Linked DNA regions of Cellvibrio sp. PSBB006. The protein of the gene in region 2 binds, or shares a complex with, the protein of the main gene of each other region. Links are inferred from orthologs where the notes say so. Each region holds a gene or a part of one and is shown on either strand. Other genes may lie near its edges.

The links. Proteins that work in one complex are often made in the same cells at the same time.
Region 1: the proteins of aceF (region 2) and lpdA are in contact, whole or in part, in a crystal structure (PDB 1EBD), measured with the Geobacillus stearothermophilus proteins. The link is inferred for Cellvibrio sp. PSBB006 from one-to-one orthologs. Residues at the interface, in WP_033016211.1 of Geobacillus stearothermophilus: Ile130, Ala131, Met132, Pro133, Arg136, Arg140, Glu141, Asn155, Arg157; in WP_049624544.1 of Geobacillus stearothermophilus: Pro340, Ser341, Asp344, Tyr345, Arg403, Asp406, Val408, Glu431, Ala432, Gly433, Asp438.

What each region holds. Positions count from the first base shown.
Region 1 is NZ_CP021382.1:3,518,221-3,521,105, reverse strand. It holds lpdA (dihydrolipoyl dehydrogenase), read left to right. Parts: upstream 1-673; coding sequence 674-2,098; downstream 2,099-2,885. Other genes in the region: spoT (bifunctional GTP diphosphokinase/guanosine-3',5'-bis pyrophosphate 3'-pyrophosphohydrolase), read right to left, coding at 2,794-2,885; CBR65_RS14500 (RidA family protein), read right to left, coding at 2,284-2,667; mscL (large-conductance mechanosensitive channel protein MscL), read left to right, coding at 224-634; CBR65_RS14515 (CPXCG motif-containing cysteine-rich protein), read left to right, coding at 1-38. UniProt on the Escherichia coli protein: Lipoamide dehydrogenase is a component of the glycine cleavage system as well as of the alpha-ketoacid dehydrogenase complexes.
Region 2 is NZ_CP021382.1:1,862,353-1,866,167, reverse strand. Bases 390-3,336 are described here. They hold aceF (dihydrolipoyllysine-residue acetyltransferase), read left to right. Parts: upstream 390-893; coding sequence 894-2,780; downstream 2,781-3,336. Other genes in these bases: CBR65_RS07695 (alpha/beta hydrolase), read left to right, coding at 3,192-3,336; aceE (pyruvate dehydrogenase (acetyl-transferring), homodimeric type), read left to right, coding at 390-809. Outside these bases: more of aceE, read left to right, coding at 1-389; more of CBR65_RS07695, read left to right, coding at 3,337-3,815.

The DNA of each region.
Region 1 (2,885 bases), 1.7 Mb from region 2 along the record:
AACAGATTAGCGTCTTTGCCAAACGTGAGGACGAATGATCCGTATTTACCCGTGTAAAAATCTGCCACTTCTTTTTCCTCATCAATAATTCGAGTGGTCCACGCTGTTTTATCCCGTCGATGATGGTATAAACAGTCACGGTCTGGTATTGCGCGGCAACCCGACTTGCACTGTTTCGTAGGCGTTATGTGTCATTACCTGTCTGGATTAAAGGAGACTTTCCATGAGCATCATTAAAGAATTCAAAGAATTTGCGGTAAAGGGCAACGTTGTGGATATGGCGGTGGGCATCATCATCGGAGCCGCATTCGGCAAGATCGTAACCTCCGTGGTGGGTGATGTAATCATGCCGCCGATCGGGTTGATGATCGGTGGTGTGGACTTCAGTGATCTGGCCGTTGTGTTGAAAGAAGCCACCGCCGATACACCGGCCGTCACCATTGCTTACGGCAAATTTATTCAGACCATCCTAGACTTCACCATCGTCGCCTTCGCGATATTTATGGTGGTCAAAGGCATCAATCGTTTGAAGCGCAAAGAAGAAGCCGCACCGACGCCACCCGCGAATCCAGTACCCAGCAAAGAAGAATTACTGCTAACCGAGATCCGCGATTTACTACGGGACAAAAAGTAATCTTCAGGTTTTTCATATCAGCCAGTTCGGAGAGTGGTTATGGCGGAAACAATCAAGACACAAGTCGTGGTGTTAGGCAGCGGCCCTGGCGGTTATTCCGCGGCGTTTCGCGCAGCGGATCTGGGCCTTGAGGTGACTCTCGTTGAACAGTATCAGGCCTTGGGTGGGGTTTGTTTGAATGTGGGTTGCATTCCTTCCAAAGCATTACTCCACGTAGCCCAGGTTATTCATGAAGCCGAGCATGGCCCGGATATCGGTTTGACATTCGCACCCCCCAAGCAGGATCTCAACCAGATCCGCGCGTTTAAGGACAGTGTGGTCAAGAAGTTATCCCAAGGTGTCAGCGGTATGGCCAAAAGTCGCAAGGTGCAGGTTGTACATGGTCGTGGCACCTTTACCGGCAGTCATCAGCTCAGCGTGGTGAATGACGGGAAAGAAACACTGATTGAATTTGAACACGCGATCATCGCTGCCGGTTCCAGCGTCGTGAAACTGCCGTTTATCCCGGATGACCCGCGGGTGTGGGACTCCACCAAGGCGCTGGAATTGAGTGAGGTGCCCAAACGGTTATTGGTCATCGGCGGCGGCATTATCGGTTTGGAGATGGGCACGGTGTACCAGGCACTCGGCAGTAAAGTGACGGTGGTTGAGTTCGCCGATCAATTAATTCCTGCAGCCGACAAGGATTTGATCACGGTGTACAGCCGCTACAACAAGGAGCGCTTTGAAGTCCTGCTCTCCACCAAAGTGGAAGCAGTTGAAGCAGCAAAAGCCGGTTTAAAGGTCAGCTTTTCCGGCGCCAATGCCCCGGCGGAAGCGCGCGAGTTTGACGCCGTACTGGTCGCCGTTGGACGCAAACCCAATGGTCAACTTATCGGCGCCGACAAGGCGGGTGTGCAGGTGGACGAACGCGGTTTTATTCCCGTCAGCAACACCCAGCAAACCAACGTGCCGCATATCTTTGCTATCGGCGATATTGTGGGGCAACCCATGCTGGCCCACAAAGCGAGCCATGAAGGCCATGTAGCCGCTGATGTAATCGCCGGGCATAAACGTATCTTTAATCCACGCGTGATTCCCTCCATCGCTTACACCAATCCTGAAATCGCCTGGACCGGCCTGACCGAGAAAGAAGCCAAAGCCCAAGGCATCAATTACAAAACCGCTGTCTACCCCTGGAGCGCCAGCGGTCGCGCCCTCGGCGCCAATCGCAGTGAAGGCAAGACCAAGTTGATCTATCACGCTGAATCTGAGCAGTTGTTGGGTGCGGGGATAGTAGGGATTAATGCGGGCGAGTTATTGGGCGAATTGTCTCTTGCTATTGAGTTTGGCGCGAATGTGGAAGACCTGGCACTAACTATCCACGCACACCCGACTCTGCATGAAAGTGTCGGCTTGGCCGGCGAACTGGCGGCGGGGACGATTACGGATTTACCGAATCCTAAGGCTAAATTGCGTTCGTAACGCTAATTGGCAATAACTGAAAAACTCAATTCAACAGTTCGAAAATGGCACGATGCGAGTTTGGCGTTAGGCCATTGGTTTCGAAACCCTCAAGTCAAGGACGACTTGAGGGAGCTACAGGGATGTATTCATGCGTTTTCGAAATCAATGGCCTAATGACAAACGGATTACGAAGCATAATCCAACTACACCACCATCACGCCATCCGCCTCAATCACCGCGCCCTTGGGCAATTGACTAACGCCGATAGCCGCGCGGGCCGGGTAGGGCTGGTTAAAGTATTCCGCCATTACTTCGTTCACGATGGAAAAATTCGCCAGATCGGTCAGGTAGATATTGAGTTTGACGATATCTGCCAGGCTGCCATTGGCAGCTTCACATACGGCGCGCAAGTTCCTGAAGACCTGATGGGCCTGGGTCGCGAAATCGCCTTCAACCAATGACATCGTCTTGGGGTCCAGCGGAATCTGGCCCGACAGGTATGTCGTGTTGTTGACCTTGATTGCCTGGGAATAAGTACCGATGGCCGCCGGGGCATTGGTGGTGTGGATTATGGCTTTGTTCGTCATGATGAGCCTGCTTCGTTGAAAAGCGCTGGGATGGCGCGCTGTTATTAACGGAAAGCGATCGAGTATAAACGGGAGTGCGGCGCAGGGCTATAAGGGATGACTATAAGAAAGAGACGCAATGCCTAATCAATTCTTGCTGCGCCCGATTCGGATCACAAAGCTCATGTTGCGGATGCGACGCATGATGTTGGCCAGGTGCACGCGGTTGTGCACGCCGA
Region 2 (3,815 bases):
CGCGCGGCTTTATGCTGGGTGCAACCGCCGGTCGTACCACGCTGAACGGTGAAGGCTTGCAGCACCAGGATGGCCACAGCCATGTGATGGCAAACACCATTCCTAATTGCCGTACTTACGATCCTACTTACGCTTACGAATTAGCGGTGATCATCCAGGATGGCATCAAGCGCATGTACGGCGACAAGGAAAATTGCTTCTACTACATCACCCTGATGAACGAAAACTACCAGCACCCGGATCTGCCGGAGAATGCGCAGGAAGGTATCATCAAAGGCATGTACCTGCTTGAGCAGGGCAAGAGCAAAAAGAAAAATCGTGTGCAGTTGATGGGCGCGGGCACCATTCTTAACGAAGTGCGTGCTGCCGCTGAATTGCTGCGCAAGGATTTTGATGTTGAAGCGGATGTGTGGAGCGTGACCAGTGTGAACGAGTTGACCCGCGACGGTCAGCGTGCCACGCGCTGGAATTTGCTGCACCCGACCGAAGCGCCGCGCAAAGCCTATATTACTGAACAATTGGAAGGGCGTGACGGTCCGAAAATTATTGCTACAGACCACCTGAAAACCTACAGCGAACAATTACGCGCGTTTGTTCCCGGCACCTACACCGTATTGGGTACAGAAGGTTTTGGTCGCAGTGATTCCCGCGCGAAATTGCGTCATTTCTTTGAAGTGAATCGTTATTTCGTGGTTATCGCCGCGCTCAAGTCGCTGGCAGATGAAGGCAAGATCAAAGCCGACGTCGTCGCCAAGGCCATCAAGAAATTCGGGATTGATCCGGAAAAAGCGGACCCGATGAGCGTGTAAATCCAACGCCCTCTTACAAAGAGGGCGTTCTTGTATTCGCATTGAATAACAGTTGATCGAATTTGCAGAAAGTGAGGAGTTACAGTGGCAATTCAAACCATTAAAGTGCCCGATATCGGTGGTGCGGAAGGCGTCGATGTAATTGAAATCTCCGTGAAAGTAGGCGATGTAATTGCCGAGGGAGATTCCATCGTCGTGCTTGAAACGGACAAAGCATCCATGGAAATTCCTGCCGATAAAGCGGGTAAAGTTGTCGCTATCAAGGTGAAAGAGGGAGACAAGGTTTCGCAGGATGATGTATTGATTGAAGTGGAAGCAGAAGGCGCTGCCGAGGCTGCTCCTGCTCCTGCCGCCAAAGCACCCGCTGCCGCCCCGGCTCCGGCCAAAGCATCTGCAGCAACCAGCGAAATTACCATTACGGTGCCAGATATTGGCGGCGCAGAAAATGTGGATGTGATTGAAGTGACCGTTAAACCCGGTGATGAAGTAGCCGAAGGCGATTCCCTGATTGTGCTGGAAACTGACAAAGCGTCGATGGAGGTTCCCGCTACTGCATCAGGCAAGATCGTTAGTATCTCGGTGAATGTGGGTGATAAGATTTCCCAGGGCACGGCCATTTGTGTTGTGGCTGTCAGTGGCGGCGCAGCATCTGCTGCCGCGCCTGCACCAGCGGCAGCAACACCTGCTGCCTCAGCGAGCAGCAGTGAGGTGACTATCACGGTCCCGGATATCGGCGGCGCAGAAAATGTTGACGTTATTGAAGTGACGGTGAAAGCGGGCGATGACGTTGCAGAAGGCGACTCACTGATTGTCCTTGAGACTGATAAGGCATCTATGGAAGTACCTGCTACTGCGTCCGGCAAGATCGTCAGTCTCGCAGTGAAAGTCGGTGACAAGGTATCGCAAGGTTCGGTTATCGGGGTGATGACCACCTCAGGTGGCGCTGCGCCGGTACAAGCCGCTGCGCCGGCCAAAACTGAAACCAGCACACCGGCACCTAAAGCTGAAGCGCCTAAGGCTGCACCAGCCGCTTCTGCACAAACTGAAACGGTGGTGAACACGGGTGATGTTTACGCTGGTCCGGCAGTGCGCAAATTGGGTCGCCAACTCGGCGTGGATCTGGGCAAAGTGTCCGGCACCGGTCCGCGTGGTCGCCTGCTGAAAGATGATGTTCGCAACTATGTGAAAAACATTGTCGTCAGCGTTCAATCCGGCGCATCGGTAGGCGGTGGTTCAGGTATTCCGCGTGTGCCAGCGGTTGATTTCGCCAAGTTCGGTGAGATTGAAATGGTCAAGATGAGCAAGATCAAAAAGCTCACTGCTGAAAACATGACCCGCAATTGGTTGAATGTTCCCCATGTCACCCAATGGGATGATGTGGACATTACCGAGATGGAAGCTTTCCGTACCGGCTTGAAAGCGGAAGCGGAAAAGCGCGGCAGTAAATTAACGCCCTTACCTTTCCTGTTGAAAGCCTGTGCTGCCGCATTGCGCGCAGAGCCGAGTTTCAATGTGTCCATGCATCACGATGGTGAGCACATTGTGCAGAAGAACTATGTGCATATCGGTGTGGCGGTGGATACGCCAATCGGTCTGCTGGTTCCGGTGGTGCGCGATGTGGATAAAAAAGGTCTGTGGGAGTTGGCTGACGAGATTAATGTCCTGGCCAAGAAGGCGCGCGATGGTAAGTTGATGCCAGCAGAGATGCAGGGTGGTTGTTTTACTATCTCTAGCCTGGGTGCGATGGGCGGTAGTGGTTTTACGCCTATGGTGAATGCGCCGGAAGTGGCGATTCTGGGTGTTTCTCGTGCGCAGATTAAGCCGGTGTGGAATGGTAAGGAGTTTGTGCCACGTAATATGTTGCCGATTTCTTTGTCGTACGATCATCGTGCGGTGAATGGTGCGGATGCTGGTCGGTTCTTTACGTTCTTGACTGGTGTGATTGCGGATATTCGGCGTTTGGTTTTGTAATATTCGTAGACTTTAATCCGTTTGTCGTTGGGGGCTTTGGTTCAAAAACGCATAACAAATTGGCAGGATAGCCAATTTGCACAGCGAAGCTGCCCGTAGGGTGAGCCACAAGGATGTGGCGAATGAATCATCCTTGTAGCTCCCTCAAGTCGTCCCTGACTTGAGGGTTTCGAAACCAACGCCTTAACGCCAAACTCGCATAGTGCGAGTTCCAAGACAGATAATAAAAAAGCCAGCGCAAATGCTGGTTTTTTTATTGATGAAAATTGAGTTTAACTCGTTCCTAAAAATAATATTGATTACCGCTTTATCGCAAAAACGTGATCTTGTGACTTCATCTGCCTGAACTTTAATGCTCTATTGAACTCCTGAAAAATACATCAATAAAAATAACAACCAAGGGTTTCTGCAATGAGTGTCGAAACGAAAAAATTCTCGAATGTGCGTTTGCTCTTTCTGACGTTGCTTAACGTATTTTTGGCTGCTTGCACCGCTGTTCCGCATCAATCGTCTAACTACACTTCCGATGATATCTTTCGCGAGCAAGTAAAACGTTATCCCTACATCAAGCTGGCCAGTCGCGTTGTGCCGGAGGGTATTGCTGAGTTTAAAAATCTCACTTATATCCAACGAGGTGCGCGTGATTTGCAGTTGGATTTGTATGCGCCGGGGACGACGATGGATGAGTTGCGGCCGGGTATTGTTTTGGTGCATGGCGGTGATTGGTTGGGTGGTGAGCGGGAGCATTTAACGTCTCTTGCGATAAGCCTGGCTTTACGCGGTTATGTTGTTGCCACTATCGATTATCGTTTGGCTTCGCAAGCGCCTTACCCGGCGGCGGTGGAGGATGCCCAGGCTGCTGTGCGGTGGATGCGTGAGCATGCGGAACCTTACGGAGTCGATTCATCGCATATTGCATTAGGTGGGGCTGGCGCGGGTGGGGTGGTAGCGGCCTTGGCTGGATTGACGGCGGTTGAGTTGGCCGAGGTGCAGGTTATTCTCAATCTTGATGGTCCTTGGCAGCTTGATCCCGCG